Regions from separate parts of the Rhizobium sp. 11_C7_N12_5 genome, predicted to be linked through region 2. Evidence: riboswitches for the same ligand, from Rfam matches in the RefSeq annotation. Region 2 holds a riboswitch; the other holds the start of a gene.
What was found. A riboswitch is a leader RNA that binds a small molecule or an ion and turns the genes downstream of it on or off. The one in region 2 is predicted to bind FMN.
Positions count from the first base shown of each region.

Region 1 (10,232 bases), on a different contig from region 2:
CAGGACCGGACCAAATATCTCTTCTCGCGCGATACGCATCTGGTTGTCGACGTTGGTGAATATGGTCGGCTTCGTGAACCAGCCGCGATCCAGTCCGGCCGGACGTCCGAGACCGCCTGTCAGGAGACTGGCGCCCTCCTGCATCCCTAGTTCGATGTAGGACTGGACGCGATCGTACCGTTTCCGGCTGACCATCGGACCGATCATTGCGTCCGGATCATCGGGGGCGCCGACCTTGAACGTCTCGATCTCCCGCTTCAGCCTGGTCACGACCTCATCGAGCCGATGGTTCGGTACCAGAATGCGGGTGCCAGCGATGCAGGCCTGGCCGCTGTTGATGAAGCCCATCCTCAAGACGGCGGGGATGGCCACGTCCAGATCGGCGTCGTCGAGAATGATGTTCGGACCCTTGCCGCCAAGCTCCAGCGTGACGCGCTTGAAGGTGTCGGCCGCGCTTCGCAGGATTTCCCTGCCGACCGCGGTTGAACCCGTGAAGGTCACCTTCGCGATGTCCGGATGCCCGCTGAGTTCCGCGCCGACGACATTGCCGAGCCCGTTGACAATGTTGAACACGCCCTTGGGCAAGCCCGCTTCATGCAGGCACTCTGTCAGGGCCTGCGTCTGTACTGCGCTCATCTCGCTCGGTTTGATGACAATGGTCGAGCCGGCAGCGATGGCCGTCGTGAGCTTCGAGGTGATGAAGCCGATGTTGCTATTCCACGGGGTGATGGCTGCGGCTACGCCGATCGGCTGCATGACCACCCGCGCTCGACCCATCCTGCGCTCGAATTCGTATTCCTCCAGAACGCTCGCCATGGTGAGAAAGCTCGAAGCAGCATGGGAAATAGCGAAACGCGTAAAGGTCTGCGGAGCGCCGTATTCGAGTGACATCGCTTCGGTGAGGTCAGAGACGCGCGCAGCGACGGCGGCGTTCAACCGCTTCAGCATGTCGATGCGCTCGCCTTTCGTCGTTCGCGAGAACGCAGGGAAGGCCCGTTTCGCCGCAGCGACGGCGTCGCGCGCGTCCTCGACGCCGCCTAGCCGCACCGTTCCAATTCGTTCTTCCGTGGAAGGATTGTAGAGATCGGCCGTCCCGGTGCCCTTCGGGGTGACGAACTGGCCGTCGATGTAGATTGTGTCGATGTCGCGCATGCCGAACTCCTTTGGATTGCTACGGCATATCTGGCATTTCGGGATTGTCCTGATAAGTTGGTCATATATGCTCAGCCTGATAGGGAATTGCGGACAATGATGCGTGGCTCTCTTGCCGAACTAGAGGCGGTTCTCGCCGTCTCCTCCCACGGTGGGTTTCGAGCTGCGGCTCGCGAGCTAGGAATCTCGTCGTCGTCGCTTAGCCAGCAGATCGCCGCTCTGGAGACCCGCATGGGGGTCAGACTGTTCAATCGCTCCACACGCAGCGTCGTCCTTTCAGCAGCAGGCGAACAGTTTGTGGCAAGTGTCGGTCCAGCGCTGGAGGCGATCCGTAGCGCCGTCGAGCACGTCGACGAGCACCGCGCAGAAGCGACGGGCACCCTGCGCATCAACACATCAGTGGGTGCGACCCGGATGATCCTGACGCCGCTAATCCTGGAATACATGCGCCGGAACCCGCAAATGTCGGTAGAAATCGTCACCGAGGGCGCGCTAGTCGACGTCAACGCCAAGGGCTTCGACGCCGGGATCAGGATTCGGGAAGCCGTTCCCCCTGATATGGTCGTTGTCCCGATCGGCGACACCGTCCGCCCAGCCATCGTCGGTTCGGTCGAATATCTTCAGCGTCATGGGAGGCCGCAGGTCCCGGCAGATCTCCAGAACCACATGTGCATCCGCGCCCGAATGGCAAGCGGCGCGATCTACCGCTGGGAGTTCGAGCGTCGGGGAGAGAGCTTCGCGCTCGACGTTCCGGGCAGGCTCACGCTCGATGACAGCGACCTGATGCTCCGGGCGGTCCGCGACGGAGCCGGGCTCGCCTATCTGAACGAATGGCAGGTCGCAGACGACTTCGCTGCCGGAAGGCTGGAGCAGGTCCTCTTCGATTGGACCCCGCCGTATCCGGGGCTATGTCTCTACTATCCTGGTAGGCGCAATATCCCGGCGAAGCTGCGCCGCTTCGTGGACTTGATCAAGGAACTGCGGCAAAGCAGCGACGTTGAAAGGCAGTCTTCGATTTAAAGGATTCTTCGACGAGCTTGGTACTAAGTTCGAGCCAGGGTCTTGGTGAGGGTTGTCTGCGGGGCAGGGTCGCACGCCGGGACCCTGTCCTCTGGATGCACCAACTAGCTTTGGATGAATGCCTGCATATCCGCGTTCAGTGTTCGGGATTGGTGGCGAGCATGCCGTGCAGACAGTCCGCGTCCATTGCCGTGGCAGGTCTCGATGCTCACAAGCATAGACGGCAGCGCAAGCCGCCGTCTATAGCCAAGGAATAGGGGCCGGGGCCGTGCGACCATCAAGCGACGGACCGTTCCGAGTCGAGCAGATCGCGCTGCTTGTGGCTCAGATAAGACTTCAGGTCCTCGATCGTGACCACAAGCAGACCATGGCGCTCTCCAAAGCGTTCAAGGTCCGGCAGGCGGGCCATCGTCCCGTCGTCGTTTGCCACTTCGCAGATGACGCCCGACGGCGCCCGCCCGGCGAGTCTTGCCAGATCGACCGCGGCCTCTGTGTGTCCGGGACGTCCGAGCACGCCAAGAGGATGGGCGCGCAGAGGGAAGATGTGCCCCGGCCGGGCAAAATCGTCAGGTTGAGTTCCTGGCGTGATAAGAGCGCGAACGGTCGCAGCCCGGTCTGCCGCCGAGATCCCCGTCGTTGTTTCGGGGATATAGTCCACGGACACCGTGAAAGCGGTTTTGAGAACTTCCGTGTTGCGCGGAACCATCAGCGGGATGTCGAGCTCGTCGAGCCTCTCGCCCTGCATGGGAACGCAGATCAGCCCACGGGCATGGTTCATCATGAACGTGATCGCTGCGGGGGTGACTGCGTCCGAAGCAATCACGAGATCGCCTTCGTTTTCTCGGTCCCGATCATCAACGACGATCACGATCTCGCCGCGCGAAATGGCTGCGACTGCATCTTCGATTTTGGCTATTGCCATGTGTCTTGCCTTTCAAGGGTTAGCTGCCGTGGCAGCATCATGACCTCTTTCGAAGCCACCGTTTCCCTTGGGCGAACAAGCATGCGACCCGCCACGGACAGGTGGCGTTTGCAGCATTGCTCTCTTCCATCCGGACTATACCGTCGGCTCCGGCATCTCACCGGATCTGCTGACCCTTCCGTCTTGCGGCGAAAGGCGCTCGCGGGCTCCGGGCTTTCGCCCAATACCGCCGGTGGGGAATTTCACCCCGCCCTGAGAACGTTACCAACATAGGCGATGGGGACCCCGTCCGGCAAGGGGTGCTTTGACGCCGGAGCCATTTGGGGCACTTCTCCTATTGAACAGACTGTCTCCAATTCGTCAGGACATGATCAATCCGCCGTCGACGTTGATCGTCTGACCGGTAATATAGGCCGCGTCGTCGCTCGCAAGGAAGGTGACAAGCCCGGCCACATCTTCGCCAGATCCAGCGCGTTTCATCGGAATTCCGTTCACCCATTCCTTCATGAGTTCGCCGGGCGCGTAATTTCCGAGCAGCTTTCCCCAAGCTTGGTCGTTGTAGGCCCACATGTCGGTTTCGATGATGCCCGGGCAGAACGCATTGACGGTGATCTTTTCGGCCGCAACTTCCTTTGCCAGGCTTTGCGTAATCCCGACAACGCCCATCTTCGACGCCGCATAGTGGGGCGTAAAAATGAACCCGTCGCGCGCCTGACCGGACGCCGTGTTGATGATACGTCCGCCCCTCGCATGCTTGCGCATTCGTGAAATTGCCTCCTGCGCGCACAAGAACACGCCCTTGGTGTTGACGGCCATGACCTTGTCCCATTCGTCCTCGGTCATATCCTCGATCCTGGCAATGGTAATGACGCCGGCGTTCTGGATGGAGACATCGATGCCACCAAACGCTGCCTCGGCCGCGTCGTAGAGTGCCTTGACGCTTGTCTTGTCTGTCACGTCGCCGACGAAGGAAATCGCCTTGCCGCCGTCTTGCTGGATCTGTTCGGCGACAGAGTGCACCAGGTCTTCGTTAGCCGAGACGACGAGATTTGCACCCTCCTTGGCGAAACGTTTGGCGATCGCAGCACCTATACCGCGGCTGGCTCCGGTGATGACGACCGTCTTGTTTTGAAAGCGTTGCATTTTCTCTTCCTTTCGCGGCATAAGCCAAGCCGGGTGCCGATCCTAGACGACCCCACGTCTGTCGTTTATTCGGTCGTCAAGTGGCGACGGATATGATCCCGGCAAACTCCGCAGCGTTGAGCGAGGCACCTCCCACCAAGGCACCATCGACGTTTTGAACTGCAAAAATTGCCGACGCGTTCGATGCCTTCACAGATCCTCCGTAGACGATCCTGACACGACGCCCGTCCTCTCCCAGACGTTCTTCGAGCATGTGCCGAATGAAGGAATGGACCTCTTCGATCTGCTCGACGGTCGGAACAAGGCCGGTCCCGATCGCCCAGACCGGTTCGTAGGCGATGGCCGTGTTGGCACTGTTTGCGCTGTGGGGAACAGAGCCTTCGATCTGGGCGCAAACAACATCGATAGCCTTGCCCGCGTCACGATCCTCGCGTGTCTCGCCGACGCAAATAATGCTGGTCAATCCTGCCTCATGGGCCATTGCGGCCTTGGCCGCCACCGTTGCATCGGTCTCACGATAGGTCGAGCGGCGTTCGGAATGACCTAAGATCACGAAGCGTGCGCCCACCTCGGCAAGCATGAAGGCAGAAACGTCTCCGGTATGGGCACCTGACGCCTGCGCATGGCAATCCTGCGCGCCGATGGCGATTGTCGAGCCCTTGGCGCGCTCAAATGCTTTTTCAACAAGCGTGAGGGGCGGGCACACAACGATATCGCACGCCGTGTTGCCCGTTAGTCCCCTCAGCGCTTCGATCTCAGTCAGGGAGGATGCGAGACCGTTCATTTTCCAGTTGCCTGCAATCAGCTTGCGCATCGTATCACCAGCAGCAAAAGCCGCCGTCGACGAGCAAATCGACGCCCGTGACGAAGCTGGCGGCGTTCGAGAGCAGGAAGACCGCGGGGCCAACCATCTCGTCGACATTGGCCATGCGTTGCATTGGCGTCTGCTCTTCGAAGAGCTTGGTCTGATGGACCATCTCCGGGCGCGTGTTCATCGGCGTTGCGGTGTAGCCCGGCGAGATCGTGTTGACGCGGATGCCGCGGTCAACCCATTCCATCGCCAATGACTTGGACATGTGGATCACGCCCGCCTTGGAGGCGTTATAATGCACCTGGCTCAGACCGCGGTTGACGATGACGCCCGACATGGACGCGATATTGACGATCGAACCGCCACCATTCTTCAGCATGGCTCGTGCCTCTGCCTGGCACGACAGGAAGATGCCCTTCAGGTTGATATCCATCAAGGTCTGATACTGGTCTTCCTCCATCTCTTCCGCTGGTTTGGCGTTCGCAATACCGGCGGCGTTGACCGCTAGGGTCAAGGAACCGAGCTCACTCTCGGTTTGCGCAACAGCGTCAGCCAGCGAAGACTTGGTTGTAACATCCGCGGCGATCTCGATCGCGCGGCGACCGGCATCGCGTATATGCTTGGCCGTCTGCGTCAAGCCGTCGTCGGTTCTCCGGTCAAGGAGGGCAACGTCCGCGCCGCACTGCGCAAGACCGATGGCGATCCGTTGCCCAATTCCGCTGCCAGCGCCCGTGACAATGGCGATCCGGCCACGGAGGTCGAACAGTTTCGGGGCGTTAAGAGTGATGTCCGGCATCGCTCTTCCTTTCTGTGGTTCCTTAAATTGTTGCCAATTCCATGACCGAGACGTCATTTGCCTGGTCACGGTCGAGTATGCCTGTCTGATTGCCTTGGGACAGAACCAGGATCCGGTTCGAGACCCCCAAAACTTCCTCAAGGTCGGAGCTGACGACGATGACCGCAACGCCCTGGCGAGCGAGATTGACGATGATATCGTAGATGCCTGCGCGGGCGCCGACGTCGATGCCTCGCGTCGGTTCGTCAAGCACAACAACCTTGGGGTCGCGCATCAACCACTTCGCGATCACGACTTTCTGCTGGTTGCCGCCCGACAGGTCGGACGCATATTGCTCAGCACGGCCTTTGACCCCGAACTTCGCCACGGCCTTCTCCGCAAAGGCGCGTTTGACGCGCGATGTGATCCAGCGGCCGCCAAGCTTGTCGAGATTGGCGTAGATGATGTTCTCGCTGATGCGATGGCCGACGACCAGGCCCTGTTCCTTGCGATCTTCTGGCACCATGACGATCCCATGAGCGATCGCGTCAGCAGGATTACGAAGCTTCAGTTCCTCGCCGTCCAGCCGGATCGAGCCGGCGCTGATCGGATCGGCGCCGGAAATGGCACGGACAAGTTCCGTGCGCCCGGCCCCAACCAGCCCGGCAATGCCAAGGATTTCTCCGGCCCGCACGCCAAACGTCACGTCACGGAAGGAATCGTCGGGTGAGGTCAGGCCCGAAACCTGAAGAACCGGACGATCGGTCGGCTCTGGGAGGGCCGGAAACATGCGCTCGAGCGAGCGTCCGACCATACTCTCGACGATCGTGCGCACAGGTGTTGCGCTATCGGCGAACTCCTGGACCCGCTCTCCGTCGCGAAGAACGACGATGCGGTCGGTGATCTTTTTGATCTCTTCCATGCGATGGGAAATATAGATGATCCCGACGCCCTCGGATCGGAGCTTTCTTACCTGTTCAAACAGCGCTTCCGTCTCGGCCCCGCCAAGGGCCGCGGTCGGCTCGTCAAGGATAAGAAGCTTAGCATCCAGCGCCAAGGCCTTGGCGATCTCGATCAACTGCTGATTTGCGGTCGACAGACCTGCGACTTTTCGCGTCGCCGGTATGTGTAGATTGAGCCGAGCGAGCTGCTCTTGAGCGCGCCGAACCATCTGGGCGCGATCGACGACGCCGTTTTTCATGGGCCAGCGCCCGATAAAGACGTTTTCCGCGATGGAAAGGTGAGGCAGGAGTTGAAGCTCCTGATGGATGAGCACCACGCCCTTGTCGATCGCCTCTCTTGGAGTGGCTGGGGCATAGGGCTGCCCCAGCCACGTCATTGTACCTTCGGAAGGTGTGCGTGATCCGGCAATAATGCCTGAAAGCGTCGACTTTCCAGCCCCGTTCTCGCCGAGAAGGGCCAGCACTTCGCCCGCATGGACATCCAGGCTGACATTTTTCAGAACCTGGAGCGGTCCATAGCGCTTCGAAATGCCCTTCAAGGACAGAACCGGATCAGTCACAGCACACCTCCGCAAGTCTTGGATGGCATCAAGGATGGTTGGCGATGAAACCGGCCACATTGTCCTTGGTCGTCAACGTCGCATCGAGCAACTGGACAGGGGGCACTTTTTCGCCTGAGGCAAGCTTGATCGCATTGGCGACCGCATCGCGGCCCATCTTCTGCGTCTGCTGGGTCGCCGTCACGTCAAATACGCCCTTGCCGAGGGCTTCAAGGGCTGCCGTATCTCCGTCAAAACCGCCAACTACGATCTTCTGCGAAGGATTTCCGACCTTGATAGCCTGGGCCGCACCCAGCGCCAGCGCGTCGGCCTGGGCAAACACGATCGACACATCCGGGTTTGCCTGCAGCATGTTCTGCATGATCTGGAACCCCTCGTCCTGAGCCCAGATGTTGGAATACTGCTCAGCAACGATCTTCACATCCGGATAGGCCTTCAGAGCTTCAGCGCATCCCTTGCTGCGGTCTACTTCCGGCGTGGTGCCTTTCTGGCCGTGAATGATAACCATCTTGCCTTTGCCGCCGGCAGCCTTGAGGATGTAGTCGCAAACCGCCTTTGCCGACGACACTGAATCCGTGGCGAGGAAGGTATCGCCCGGTGCGCCCTCGGCATTGCGGTCGACGTTGACGACGGGAACGCCGGCGTTCTTGGCGAGTTTGACCGGAACGCTCGCAGCCGCAGCACCCGCCGGGATATAAATCAGCGCATCGATCTTCTGGGTCAGCAGATCCTGGATCTGGTTGACTTGGGTCGGGCCATCGCCCTTGGCATCGACGGTCACGACCTGGATGCCGCGCTTCTTGGCCTCGTCCTCGACGGACTGCTTGATCTGATTGAAGAAGTTCGCCTGAAGGTTTGCAACGGCCAGACCAATTTTCTTGACCTCTGCGGCATGCGCCGATGAAAGGCTTAGGCCGACGAGAGCAGCCGAAGCGAGCAGAGTGCGCGCAAGATTCATTTTAGTTCCTCCTTTGTTGATCACCCATGGGTAAGTCCTCCCCCTTGGGTCATGAGATCCGCTCCAAACCTTTCGGAGAGGAATTCTTTAAAGTCCGGCCGCGCGCGGCCGGGAAAGTCTCAGGCCGCTCGTCGCCTGCGAATGGTCTCGGCGCCGACGGCGAGCACGATGACAACTCCGATGATGACCTGCTGAAGAAAAGGCGAGACGTTGAGCAGATTGAGGCCGTTGCGAAGCACGCCGATGATCAGGACGCCGATGAGCGTGCCGCCGATCCCGCCAGATCCGCCTGAAAGCGACGTGCCGCCAATGACGACGGCGGCAATCGTATCCAACTCATAGCCGAGGCCGCTCGACGGCTGAACGGAATCGAGACGGGCGGCCAACACAATGCCGGCAAGGCCTGCAAGAACCGCACTGGCGATGTAGACCCCGATCGTCACAATCTTCACCTTGATGCCGGCAAGACGGGCAACTTCCGGATTGCCGCCAACTGCGTAAAGCATGCGTCCCTCGGATCGGAAGTGTAGAAATACCCAGGCCGCAAGGACGACCGCGAGCATGAGGAACACGGTTGCCGTCAGAACGCCGAAATGACGATCGATGGCGAGCATCGTGAACCAGTCGGGAAAGCCAACGATCTGCTGTCCGTCGGTGATCATGTTCGCCACGCCGCGTGCCGCCGACATCATGGCAAGTGTCGCGATGAAGGCGGGCACCCTAAACATGGTCACGAGAAGCCCCACGATCAGCCCGCTTGCAGCCGACGCTATGAGCGCGAAAGCAACTCCGAGAGGCAGCGGCAGTCCCGCGACGTTTGCCGTCCAACCCATGACCATGGTGGACAGGGCAAGTACCGAACCGACTGACAGATCAATACCCCCGATCAGGATGACGAAGGTCATGCCGACCGCCATGATCCCGAGGACGGTGATCTGATCGAGAATGTTGAGGCCGTTGCGAAGCGACAGAAAGGCATCGGTGCTGACGCTCAGGAAAACACACAAAGCAAGCAGTCCAACGAGCGGGCCAGTGGCGCCAGCGAGCTTGCGAAGCCATGTCCCGGACGGACGGCTCTGTTCATTGACGTCGATCGCCACCATCGTTCCTCCCTGGAAATAAGGCCGTTGGCCAATATTCCTTCACTAGAGAATAAATATTCACACGTGCCGGAAAATGCATTAACAAGCCGGTGAGGCGCTGTCAACCGGTCTGTGGAGCATCAGCTGCGTTGGACTGGGGTGTGGAGGGCTTGACTAATACGCTTTGTATGCAAAAATATAACGATATGAATAATTATGCAGGAGACAGTGATGGAGCCATCGGACCTTGAACGGATCGCCCGCCAGATACGTCTGCGCGACCTTCAGGCTGTGTACGAAGCGGGCGCCGGCCATATCGGTGGCGAGATGTCGGTCATCGACCTTTTGACCGCGCTCTACTTTCGCGTTTTGCGTATCTGGCCGGACCAGCCGAAAAATCCCGATCGCGACCGTTTCGTGCTTTCGAAGGGGCACACCGCCTGCGCGCTCTATGTCACACTGGCCAAGCGAGGATTCATCCCGGAGGATGAGATCCATACCTTCCTACAGCCGCACTCCCGGCTGAACGGTCATCCCAACTGCAACAAGGTCCCTGGTGTGGAGACCAATACCGGCCCTCTTGGGCACGGTCTTCCCGTGGCTGTCGGGATGGCGAAAGCGGCGAAATTGTCAGGAGCCGGCTATCATACCTATGTGATCACTGGCGACGGCGAAATGCAGGAAGGGTCGAATTGGGAAGCCATTATGGCAGCACACCAGTTCCGTCTGGACAATCTTACGCTGGTCATCGACCATAACCGGTTTCAGCAGGGGGCTGCGCTATCGGACACCAACGACGTTGCCCCGCTTCGGCCGAAGCTCGAAGCCTTCGGATGGCGCGTCACGG
Region 1 covers NZ_JBPWPY010000003.1:52,449-62,680, forward strand. Annotated here, with positions in the region: gene AB8B29_RS29565 (aldehyde dehydrogenase family protein) at 1-1,152, opposite strand, end outside; gene AB8B29_RS29570 (LysR family transcriptional regulator) at 1,252-2,172, shown strand; gene ribB (3,4-dihydroxy-2-butanone-4-phosphate synthase) at 2,450-3,094, opposite strand; FMN riboswitch at 3,209-3,358, opposite strand; gene AB8B29_RS29580 (glucose 1-dehydrogenase) at 3,455-4,237, opposite strand; gene tpiA (triose-phosphate isomerase) at 4,314-5,051, opposite strand; gene AB8B29_RS29590 (SDR family oxidoreductase) at 5,056-5,844, opposite strand; gene AB8B29_RS29595 (sugar ABC transporter ATP-binding protein) at 5,867-7,345, opposite strand; gene AB8B29_RS29600 (sugar ABC transporter substrate-binding protein) at 7,374-8,303, opposite strand; gene AB8B29_RS29605 (ABC transporter permease) at 8,423-9,406, opposite strand; gene AB8B29_RS29610 (transketolase) at 9,617-10,232, shown strand, end outside.
Region 1: another riboswitch for FMN. It lies ahead of ribB (3,4-dihydroxy-2-butanone-4-phosphate synthase); the one in region 2 lies ahead of AB8B29_RS09705 (6,7-dimethyl-8-ribityllumazine synthase).

Region 2 (10,232 bases):
TGATTTCCGAGACCGCCTTCTTCGTGAAGGATGTGATGTCGCCAAACGGCGCGGTGTCGATCGTCATGGATCCGAACGCCAAGTCCGACGACATCGATACGCACACCAAGACCTCCGTCATCCGGTTGCATAATGCCGAAACCGGGCCAAATGGCCAGTTCATCCGACCAGATCAGGATCTGCATATGGACGGGGAGCCAGGCCATCAGGAGCTCTGCGATCTTGAACAGGCCTTCATGCTGAAGGCCATCCGCGAAGACATCGACCTCGACCGCCACATGGCAGACGCCGTTCAATCGCTGCGCATCTGCCTCGCCGCCGACGAGAGCGTGCGCACCGGCAAGCCCGTTTATTTGTAAGGATAAGAGACTGTGGGATCGCTTCAACTGAAATCCATCCGCAAGGCCTACGGCACGCATGATGTGCTGAAGGGCATCGATCTCGAGGTGAAGGACGGCGAGTTCGTCATCTTCGTAGGCCCTTCTGGCTGTGGCAAGTCGACCCTTCTGCGCAGCATCGCCGGCCTCGAAGACGTGACTGCTGGTGCTGTCCTGATCAACGGCCAGGATGTGACGGTAACGCCGCCCGCCAAGCGCGGCATCGCCATGGTCTTCCAGTCCTATGCGCTCTATCCGCACCTGACGGTGAAGGACAATATGGGGCTGGGCCTGAAGCAGGCCGGCACTGCGAAGGACGAGATCGAAAGCCGCGTCGGGAAGGCCTCTGGCATGCTGTCGCTCGAGCCTTATCTCGCGCGTCGGCCGGCCGAGCTTTCCGGCGGCCAGCGCCAGCGCGTCGCCATCGGCCGCGCCATCGTGCGTGAGCCGGAGCTCTTTCTCTTCGACGAACCGCTGTCGAACCTCGATGCGGCCTTGCGCGTACAGACGCGCCTGGAGATCGCTCGTCTGCACCGCAGCCTCAAGGCGACGATGATCTACGTCACCCACGACCAGGTCGAGGCGATGACCCTTGCCGACAAGATCGTCGTGCTCAATGCCGGCGCGATCGAGCAGATTGGCTCGCCGATGGAGCTCTATAACCGTCCGGCCAATGTCTTCGTCGCCGGCTTCATCGGTTCGCCACAGATGAATTTCGTTCCGGCCGAGAAACTGGGGCAAAGCGGCGCAAAAACCGTTGGCATTCGCCCGGAGCACATTACTCTGTCGCGTGATCAGGGCACCTGGTCGGCCAAGGTCATCCATGTCGAACACCTCGGTGCCGACACGATTATCTATCTCGAATCCGATGTCACCGGTCTTTTGACCGTTCGTCTTTTCGGCGAGCATCAATACGAGCCGGACGAAATGGTTTATGCGACGCCGGATGCGACCCACATGCATCGCTTCGATGCAAACGACAAAGCGATCCGCACGTAATCTGCTGCACTCGAGGCGAAGCAGGGTGTTTCGTTTCGGACGTCCCTTGCCCAGGGAGCGTGGTGGTCGATCATTCGCCTCAGGGGTTCGAGGGGCTGCCTATTGTCAGCGCGGCCTTCTCGATGACCTCTGCGATACGCTCGGAAAGCGCGGGATCGGAAACGGCCCGCGCAATCGTGACACCGCCGCTGAGCATAGCGAGCAGAAGGATCGCCTGATCCTCGGCCGCCGTTTTGGTTAGGTTCGCTCCCTTGTTCTCCGGCAGGCCGGTGGCCACGGCCGCAATGAGTTTTTTCAATTCCACCGTATAGATGTTGCGCGTTTCATCGTCAGCACGCATGACATCGGGTGAAAGACTTGGCAGGGCGCAGCTATCGCCGAGATCGCAGGTGCGTTTGTAGCCGAGATAGTAGCTGGCGAAGGCCTTCAGCCAGTTCTTCGGCTGGCTTTCCTTGAGTGCCGCGATCCCTTGACGGAGCTCTTCCAGCCCTTCCACGACAGCCGTGCGAAATGCCTCGCCCTTGGACTTGAAGTGCCCGTAGAAGGCGCCGTTGGTGACGCCGGCCGCTTTCGTCAGGGCATCGATGCCCGCCCCGCCATAACCCTCCTTTCGAAATACTTGCCCGGCGGCCGCGATCACCCGCGTCCGGGTCTCCTGCTTGTGTTCGGCGCTATAGCGCATTGGTGTCCTCATTAAGAGTGATCTCTCTTTATTGATTGCATAGAGAGTGATCGGTGTGTATTGATAAAGAGTGATCGGTATATATCAATTGCCGTCGCAGGTCCAACAAGGAGATGTCCCATGCCTATTACGCTTACACTCCCCGAACGGTTGCTTTCGCCTGAAGCGCAAGCGCAGGCTTTTGCCCGCTTGACCGAAGCGGTTCTCGATGTTGCCGGCTTGACCGGAAATGCCTTCATGACGGCCAATGTCATCGGCACGATTAACGTGCTTCCGGCCGAACATGTATTGGCGGCGGGAAAGCCCGTTGCGGCGGCCTTCATCGAGCTCAAGCTGCCGGAGATCGCGCTTGCGACGCCGGAAGCCAAACGGGCTTTCATCGAGAAGGCGACCGATATTGTCGAACAGGCCGCCGGAGGGCGGATCAAGCGCGAGCACATCTGGTCGAACATAGTCTACGCGCCGGAAGGAGCCTGGGGCATTGCAGGGCATAGCTACAGCAATGCCGATTTGGTCGGCGCCATTCAAAATGCCGCAGGGTCCTAGGTAACCCTCGGCTCAATACCGCCTGAATCGGCAGAGTTCGTAGGGGTGTCGGACCGGCGTGTGCCGAGCCATCGAGGTCCGACGCAGGAGGAAAACAGGATATGCAACTGGCCAATTATCTGTTCTTCACAACGCATTGCGAGGAGGCGCTTGCCTTCTATGCCGCCTGCGGGCTTGGCCGCGTTACGCTATTGATCCATCATGGTGCCGATGGGGTACCGCTTGCTGCGGATGCGATGCGGGGCAGGGTGATGCACGCGCGTTTCGAGGGGCCAGGCGTGCTGTTCTTCGCATCCGACAATCACGATGCCGAGCCGATGCGCGGCTCCGCCCATATGCTTGTCACGGATGACCGCGACAGCACCGACAGGATTTTTTCTCTGCTGGCCGAAGGCGGCACGGTGACGACGCCGCTCGCCATCCAGCCATGGGGCAGCTACTACGGCAAGCTCACGGATCGGTTTGGCGTTCAATGGATGGTGGACTGCGTGCGATCGTGATCTCGAATAGTACGGGTTTGAATCAAATAGTCCGGTCGTCCGGATGAATTCACTCCACTGTCATGAAGCTGGGCTATCACGGGCTCAGTCCACTCCAGCAGCGAGCGCATCATGACAAACGCAGCATCCATTTATGCAACCTGGCATACAGAGCCGCAGGGCGATATCGCGATGGCGGAATCGCATAGTCCTTACTGGCGGCATTTCATCGAAACGGTCCCGGAGCGGGATTTTTCATCGAAGACAGTACTGGATTTCGGCTGCAATCGCGGTGGCTTCCTCCGACTGCTTCATGCCCTGCGGCCGTTTCGTCGCGGTGTCGGCATCGACATTGCCTCGGAATCGGTGGCTGCAGCTGTCGCTGCGGTGGGCAACATGCCGCTGCAGTTTCACGTCACGACCGACCTGTCGCCCTTTGTTGATAGCTTCGATGTGGCTTTCAGCTATGAGGTCGTCTACCTGCTGCCGGAGCTGCGACAGCATGCCGAACAGATGTTCCAGGTCATGCGCAATGGCGGCGTCTACTATGCCGTTACCGGATGCCACAATGAAATGCCGCTCTGGCCAAAATGGCGCGAGCTGATCGGCGGCAACAGCAATGCGCCGGTGCAGGATCGCTCGCCGCAGGATTATATCGACGCCTTCGCGGCGGCCGGCTTCGATGTTTCCGTCAGGCGCTTCGGTTATGACGGCTTCGTGCGGGCGACGAAGGATCGGAAATATTATCCGAGCATTCTCGATGCGCTGAGCTATCCGGCCGAATACAAGCTGCTGTTCCGGCTCGAAAAGCGCTGATGATATGGAGACGATCGATCGCAACGGAGGCAGCACCCTCTGGCATCAGATCGGCGAGATCCTGGCGGCTGATATCGCTGCCGGGACCTTTGCCCCCGGGGCGAGATTGCCGACCGAGCCTGAACTGATGGAGCGTTTCGGCGTCAGCCGTTTCACCGTTCGCCAGGCGCTTGGGCATTTGGAGCAGCGCGGGCTGGTTCGCGCTGAGCAGGGACGGGGGACCTTCGTACACAAGGGTGTGCTCGACTACACGCTCTCGAAGCGAACGCGCTTTTCCAAGAACCTGATCGAGCAGGGCTTCGAGCCAGGCGGCGAACTGCTGGTTCATGAAGTCGTGCCGGCGACGGAACGTGTTGCCGTGCAATTGAAACTTGCGGCGGGCGTGCCTGTCATCCATCGCCGCGGCGTGATGACGGCCGATGGCGTTCCGGTCGAACTGGGTGACACCTATTATCCAGCGGAGCGCTTTCCCGATTTCGACAAGGTCCGGCTGCAATATCCGACGATCACGGCGGCACTCGCCAGCTATGGCATCTCCGACTATGAACGGTTGTCGACCGAGATCGAGGCGCGCATGCCGACGGCCGAGGAAGCGCGACTGTTGCGACAGCCCAAATCAGCGCCGCTGCTCGTGACCCGCAAGGTGGATGTCGATACCGATGGCGTGCCTATAGCCTACGCGGAATCGATTTGGCCGGCGGAGCGCATCACTTTCAATGTCGAATTGCGGTAGCTGGATTAGCGATGCGAGAGGATGTTGACGACCTTGCCGAACGGGTCGCGGATGTAGAAACGACGAACGCCCCAGGGCTCGTCCGTCAGGTCGTACAGGATGACGAAGCCCATTGACGTGGCTCGCCGATAAAGCTCGTCGACATCATCAACTTCGATCGAGAGGTCGGGGACAATCGTTCCCGAACCGCCTTCGCTGGCAACGCTGATCTGCGGGACCGTTGCGGCTTTGGAGGCGAAGGTGAGAATCCAGCCGTGATCCATGACGATGTCAAGGCCGAGCAACTCACTGTAGAACAGACGAGCGCTGGCGGGATCGGCGGCGGGCAGGTTAGGGATGATGCGTAGAACGGTCACTGACTTCCTCCCTTGAGAAATGGAGGCGGGCTTGCGCCGCGCCTCCAGGATACTCCCGCTCAGACCGTTACCGACGGCAGGAGTTTGGCGCGCTCGGTCAATATATGCCGGCAGGCGCTCGCCACTTCACGGCCCTTGATGATGAAATGCTCCTTGAAGAATTGGATATGGGCTTCCGATTCCTGAAAGTGATGGGGTGTCAGAACGGCCGAGAGGACCGGCACGCCAGTGTCGAGCTGCACGCGCATCATTGCATCGAGAACGGTATTGGCAACGAATTCATGGCGATAAATGCCGCCGTCGACAACGAAAGCGGTGGCGATAATTGCGGAATAGCGGCCGTTACGGGCAAGCGTCTGCGCATGCAGCGGAATTTCGAGTGCGCCCGGCACGTCGAATATGTCGATGGGCGATGCTCCTTCTGTCGTCTGCCATTCAGCAATGAAGGAATCAACCGAGCGATCGACGATATCGGCATGCCAGCGAGCCCGAATGATCGCGATGCGGCTCGGTTGGGAGGAGATAGAAATGGTCATGAATTCTGCCTTTCAAGGGTTGGTACAAATATCCCTTGGGCGAACATGCATGAACGCGACACTCCTCTCGCCGAGGAGGGTGCGACCTGCTTGCTCTCTTCCATCCGGACTATACCGTCGGCTCCGGCCTCTCACCGGATCTGCTGACCCTTCCGGGGGACCGGAAGGCGCTCGCGGGCTCGGGGGAAACCCCCATACCGCCGGTGGGGAATTGCACCCCGCCCTGAGAACGGATGGACTATAAATGCATTTCAGCAAGGAAATCAAAGAAAAACGCCGGGCTTTCGACCCGGCGTTTGCGAATAATTTTCCAAAATTGCCCTGTAGCACAGGGCAGATTCTCAATCCTGAATGACCAGCAGATCGGATGATGCAAAACGCAGCGTGACCTTTTCGCCGACGCTCGGGGGCAGCATGCCGGGGCTGTTGAACATATCGAAGGAAATCGTGTTGCCGGCGACGTTCATGCGGGTGCGGATGACCGAACCCAGGAAGTGCGCCGAGGAAACTTCGCCCGTCAGCGCCGTGTCGCCCTTGGCCGATTCGGCCAGTGAGCCTGCCTCCGGGCGCAAAGCCAGCGATACCGTGTCGCCAGGCTTGTAGGCGGTGACCGATTGCTTCAGCGTGACGTCCTGATCACCGATCATGATGCGGCTGTTGTCGGGATCGACGACCTTACCTTCGATCAGGTTCAGCGTACCGACGAAGGAAGCGACGAAGCGGGTGGCCGGAGTGTTATAGATCTCGAAAGGCGAACCGATCTGATCCGCGCGGCCGGCATTCATGACGACGATACGGTCGGAGATCGACAGCGCCTCTTCCTGATCATGCGTCACGAAAACGGTGGTGATGCCGAGCTGCTGTTGAATCGCCCGGATTTCCTCGCGCAGCGATACGCGGATCTTTGCATCCAGCGCCGAAAGCGGCTCATCGAGCAGGAGGACCTGCGGCTTGACGGCGATGGCGCGGGCGAGCGCCACGCGCTGCTGCTGACCGCCGGACATCTGGTAGGGGAAGCGGGTGGCGAGATGATCGAGCTTGATGAGAGCAAGCATCTCCTTGACGCGCTTGTCGATATCGGGCTTTGCCATGCCGGCGACCTTGAGGCCGAAGGCGACATTGTCGTGCACGGTCATATTCGGAAACAGCGCGTAAGCCTGGAACACCATGCCGATGTTGCGCTGGTTCGGCTTCAGCGGCCGCTGATCCTTGCCGTTGATGGTCAGCGTGCCGGCGGTCGGGGTCTCGAAGCCGGCAATCATGCGCAGCACGGTCGTCTTGCCGCAGCCTGATGGTCCGAGGAAGGAGATGAATTCTCCCTTCTCGATTTGCATATTGAAATCATGGACGACATGAATGTCGCCGAAGGACTTCTTGATGTGTGTAAGTTCGAGAAAAGCCATAGTGGGAACCTTACGCCTTAATCGGAGCCAGTTTTGAAAAGCGGGAAGCCAGCTGCAGAAGGCCCATGCTGAGCCAGGTGACAGCAAGCGCGATGATTGCCAGCGCGGAAGACTGATAAGCTTGATTGGCGCCGACCAGCTGCATGTACGGGCCGAATGCCGGCCGATTGAGCAGCGAGGCCATGGTGAATTCGCCCATGACGATCGCAAGCGTGATGAAGGCGCCGGAGAGAACGCCACTCATGACATTGGGAAAAATGCAGCGGAACAAGATAGTGGTCCACTTCGCGCCAAGGCTTTCCGCTGCCTCCGTCAGGGTACCGACGTCGATCGTACGCATCGCCGTATCCACCGAACGATACATATAAGGAAGAGACAAGACAATATAGGAGCAGACCAAGAGGAAGTTCGTCGCCTGCTCGAAGCCCGTCAAAGGCAATATCGAAGATGAATTGTAGAGGCGCAGATAGCCGAAGACGATGACGATCGCCGGAATGACCAGCGGCATCAAGGTGATGAATTCAACGATCGGACGTATCTGCGGCAAACGAAGGCGGACCCAATAGGCAGTGGGGACGACCAGCAGCATGCCGAAGATGATGGTCAGCAGGGCCATAAGCATGGAATAGCCGAACGCATACAGGAAATGAGAGTCGGAAAAGACCGATGTGTAGGCGTCGAAACTATAGGCGTTACGGCGCATGCGCAGCGAGAATTCCAGCGTGCCGATGAGGGGGACGATGAAATAGATGGCACCGATGACGACAGCGATCCAGGCAAAGAGTTTTTGCAGCTTCATTTCTGCCACCGTTCCGCGCGTACGCGCATGATGATGTAAATGACGTTGGATATGCCGGTTATTACGATCATGCCGAGGGCCATGGCATATCCGAGATTGGCGTTGTGCAACACGTCGCCACGGATCTGAGCATAGAGCTGGATCGGTATGATGTTCAGCGAACTGCCGGTCAGCGCGATAGCTGTTGCAATGGCGCCGAAGGCGTTAGCAAAAAGCAGCAACGTCGTGCCAAGCAGGCTCGGCCAGAGGATGGGCAGCGCCACCATGAGCCAATATTGCTTGTTGGTCGCGCCGAGAATGGAGGCGGCCTCGCGCCATTCCTTTTTCATACCATCAAGTGCGGGCGTGATGATCAGCACCATGAGCGGAATCTGGAAATACATGTATGTGAGGGTAAGGCCGAGGAAGCTGTAGAGATTGAAGCCTTTCGAATAAAGGTTGAAGCCAAACCAGTTGCTCATCAGCAGAGTGACGAGGCCGAGGCGGCCGATCGTGGCGATGAAGGCAAAGGCCAGCGGCACACCGGCGAAGTTGGAAGCGACGCCCGAAAATGTCAGAAACGCATGGCGGAGCCAGGTTGGAAGTCCGCCCATGACCAGCGCCCAGGCCAGATAGAAACCGATCAACGCGCCGCCGAGCGAGGATGCGAGTGATACTTTGATGCTGATCCAGTAGGAGTCCCAGATGGACTTGGTGAACAGATCCGCGATGTTCTTCAGCGTAAAACTGCCGTCAGGCGTCAGAAATGCGCCCGCAATCAGGTAGATCGTCGGAAGAATCAAAAACAGCAGTGCGAAGATCAGGAAGGGCGCGATGCCCAGCCAGTCGACAACCACGCGTTTGTTGATCAGGGGTGCGGAACTGATCGTTGATGTTGTCACTGTGCTCATGAGTGGGCCAATCCGCAGCGTTTGAATACGGAAAACCTCCCCGCCCAGGCGGGGAGGTCATGTCTGGTCTGATTACTGTACGTTCGAACCGACGACAGAATCCCACTTGGTGGTGATGGCGGCCTTGCCGGCAGCCTGCTCGTCGAGCGTCGGGAAGATAGCCTTTTCATAGGCAGCAGCCGGCGGCAGCTTGTCGAGAAGCTCCTGCGGAACCTTCTTGTTCTTCGCCAGATCGTTGAAGCGGATCGGGTGGCAATAGCCCTTCAGCCAGCCAATCTGGCCTTCGTCGGAATAGAGGAACTCCATCCAGAGCTTGGCAGCATTCGGATGCGGAGCGAAAGCCGAGATTGCCTGGACGTATACGCCTGCGATGACGCCCGAAGCCGGAACGGTGACGTCGACCGGCGGGTTGCCGTTCAGGCTGTCGCGCCATGCAAGACCGTTATAGTCCCATGCAACGACGATCGGGGTTGCGCCCTGAGCCAGCGATGCGGACTTGCCGATGACCGGAACGAAGTTGCCGGCCTTGTTGAGCTTGGCGAAGTAATCCAGACCGGCTTGGCCGGCCTTGGTTGCATCCTTCTCGCCGGCAGCGAGGCCAGCTGCGTAAACGGCCTGGACAGCCTGGTTCGAGGTGCGCGGGTCGCCGGCGAGCGAAACGGTGTTCGCATATTCCGACTTCTGCAGGTCGGCCCAATCCTTCGGCGGGTTCTTCACGACGTCCTTGTTGGTGACGAAGGAGAGAACACCGTAATAGTCGCCGTACCAGTAGCCTTCGGCATCCTTTGCGCTGTCCGGAATGGAAGCCCAGGTGGAAACCTTGTAGGGCTGCAGCAGGCCTTCCTTCTTGGCGGTCGGGCCGAAGGAGAGACCGACGTCGATCACGTCGGGAGCCTGCGGGCCGGTGTTGCCCTTGTTGGCGCGGATTGCTTCGACTTCATCGCCCGAACCGGCATCCGGATTCAGTTCGTTGACTTCGATGCCGTACTTTGCCTTGAATGCAGCGATCAGGTCGCCATAACCGCACCAGTTGTGGGGCAGGGCGATGGTGGTCAGCGTGCCTTCCTTCTTGGCGGCGGCGATGAGATCGGCGCTCGGTTCTGCGGCTGCGATGGCCGTCGAAGCGACGAGCATCGCGGTGGAGATTGTCAGAAGACGATGAATATTCGAAATCACTGCATTTCCTCCTTTGGGTTATCAGTGTCTGGCGTTGCTGTTAATGACGTTACGTGAAGGTTGTGTGACGGCATCAAAGCGTTGAGTTTGCTAAGAATGCGAAGGGTTTTGCTTTTAACGGTCAAGTATGACAGTCGCTGCAGTCCAACCGCCTCGCACCACGCAATTTTTTGCTTCCGTTTCCCTCTAACTTAGCTTCCGGAACAGTTTAGTTTGTTCGAAAAGACCCTCGAGCGTTTTCATGCGCTCGCTCGTCTCGTCCCATGTCGAACTTTGCACGGCCTCGATCAGAGCTTCGACGATGAAGAGCGTCACCACGGAAGAATCCCAGGCCGACGGCGCTTCAATCTGCACGCGAAACGTGTGTCTGGCATGCTTGGCGGCCGGTGTCGCCCACTGGTCGGTAAAGACGATGATCTCCGCGCCGCGGCGGCGCGCGG
Region 2 covers NZ_JBPWPY010000001.1:1,959,789-1,970,020, reverse strand. Annotated here, with positions in the region: gene AB8B29_RS09745 (Gfo/Idh/MocA family protein) at 1-359, shown strand, start outside; gene AB8B29_RS09740 (ABC transporter ATP-binding protein) at 372-1,376, shown strand; gene AB8B29_RS09735 (TetR/AcrR family transcriptional regulator) at 1,456-2,058, opposite strand; gene AB8B29_RS09730 (tautomerase family protein) at 2,179-2,604, shown strand; gene AB8B29_RS09725 (VOC family protein) at 2,706-3,104, shown strand; gene AB8B29_RS09720 (class I SAM-dependent methyltransferase) at 3,216-3,899, shown strand; gene phnF (phosphonate metabolism transcriptional regulator PhnF) at 3,904-4,632, shown strand; gene AB8B29_RS09710 (VOC family protein) at 4,638-4,988, opposite strand; gene AB8B29_RS09705 (6,7-dimethyl-8-ribityllumazine synthase) at 5,048-5,524, opposite strand; FMN riboswitch at 5,613-5,759, opposite strand; gene AB8B29_RS09700 (ABC transporter ATP-binding protein) at 5,866-6,927, opposite strand; gene AB8B29_RS09695 (ABC transporter permease) at 6,938-7,726, opposite strand; gene AB8B29_RS09690 (ABC transporter permease) at 7,723-8,616, opposite strand; gene AB8B29_RS09685 (ABC transporter substrate-binding protein) at 8,689-9,792, opposite strand; gene AB8B29_RS09680 (MurR/RpiR family transcriptional regulator) at 9,979-10,232, opposite strand, start outside.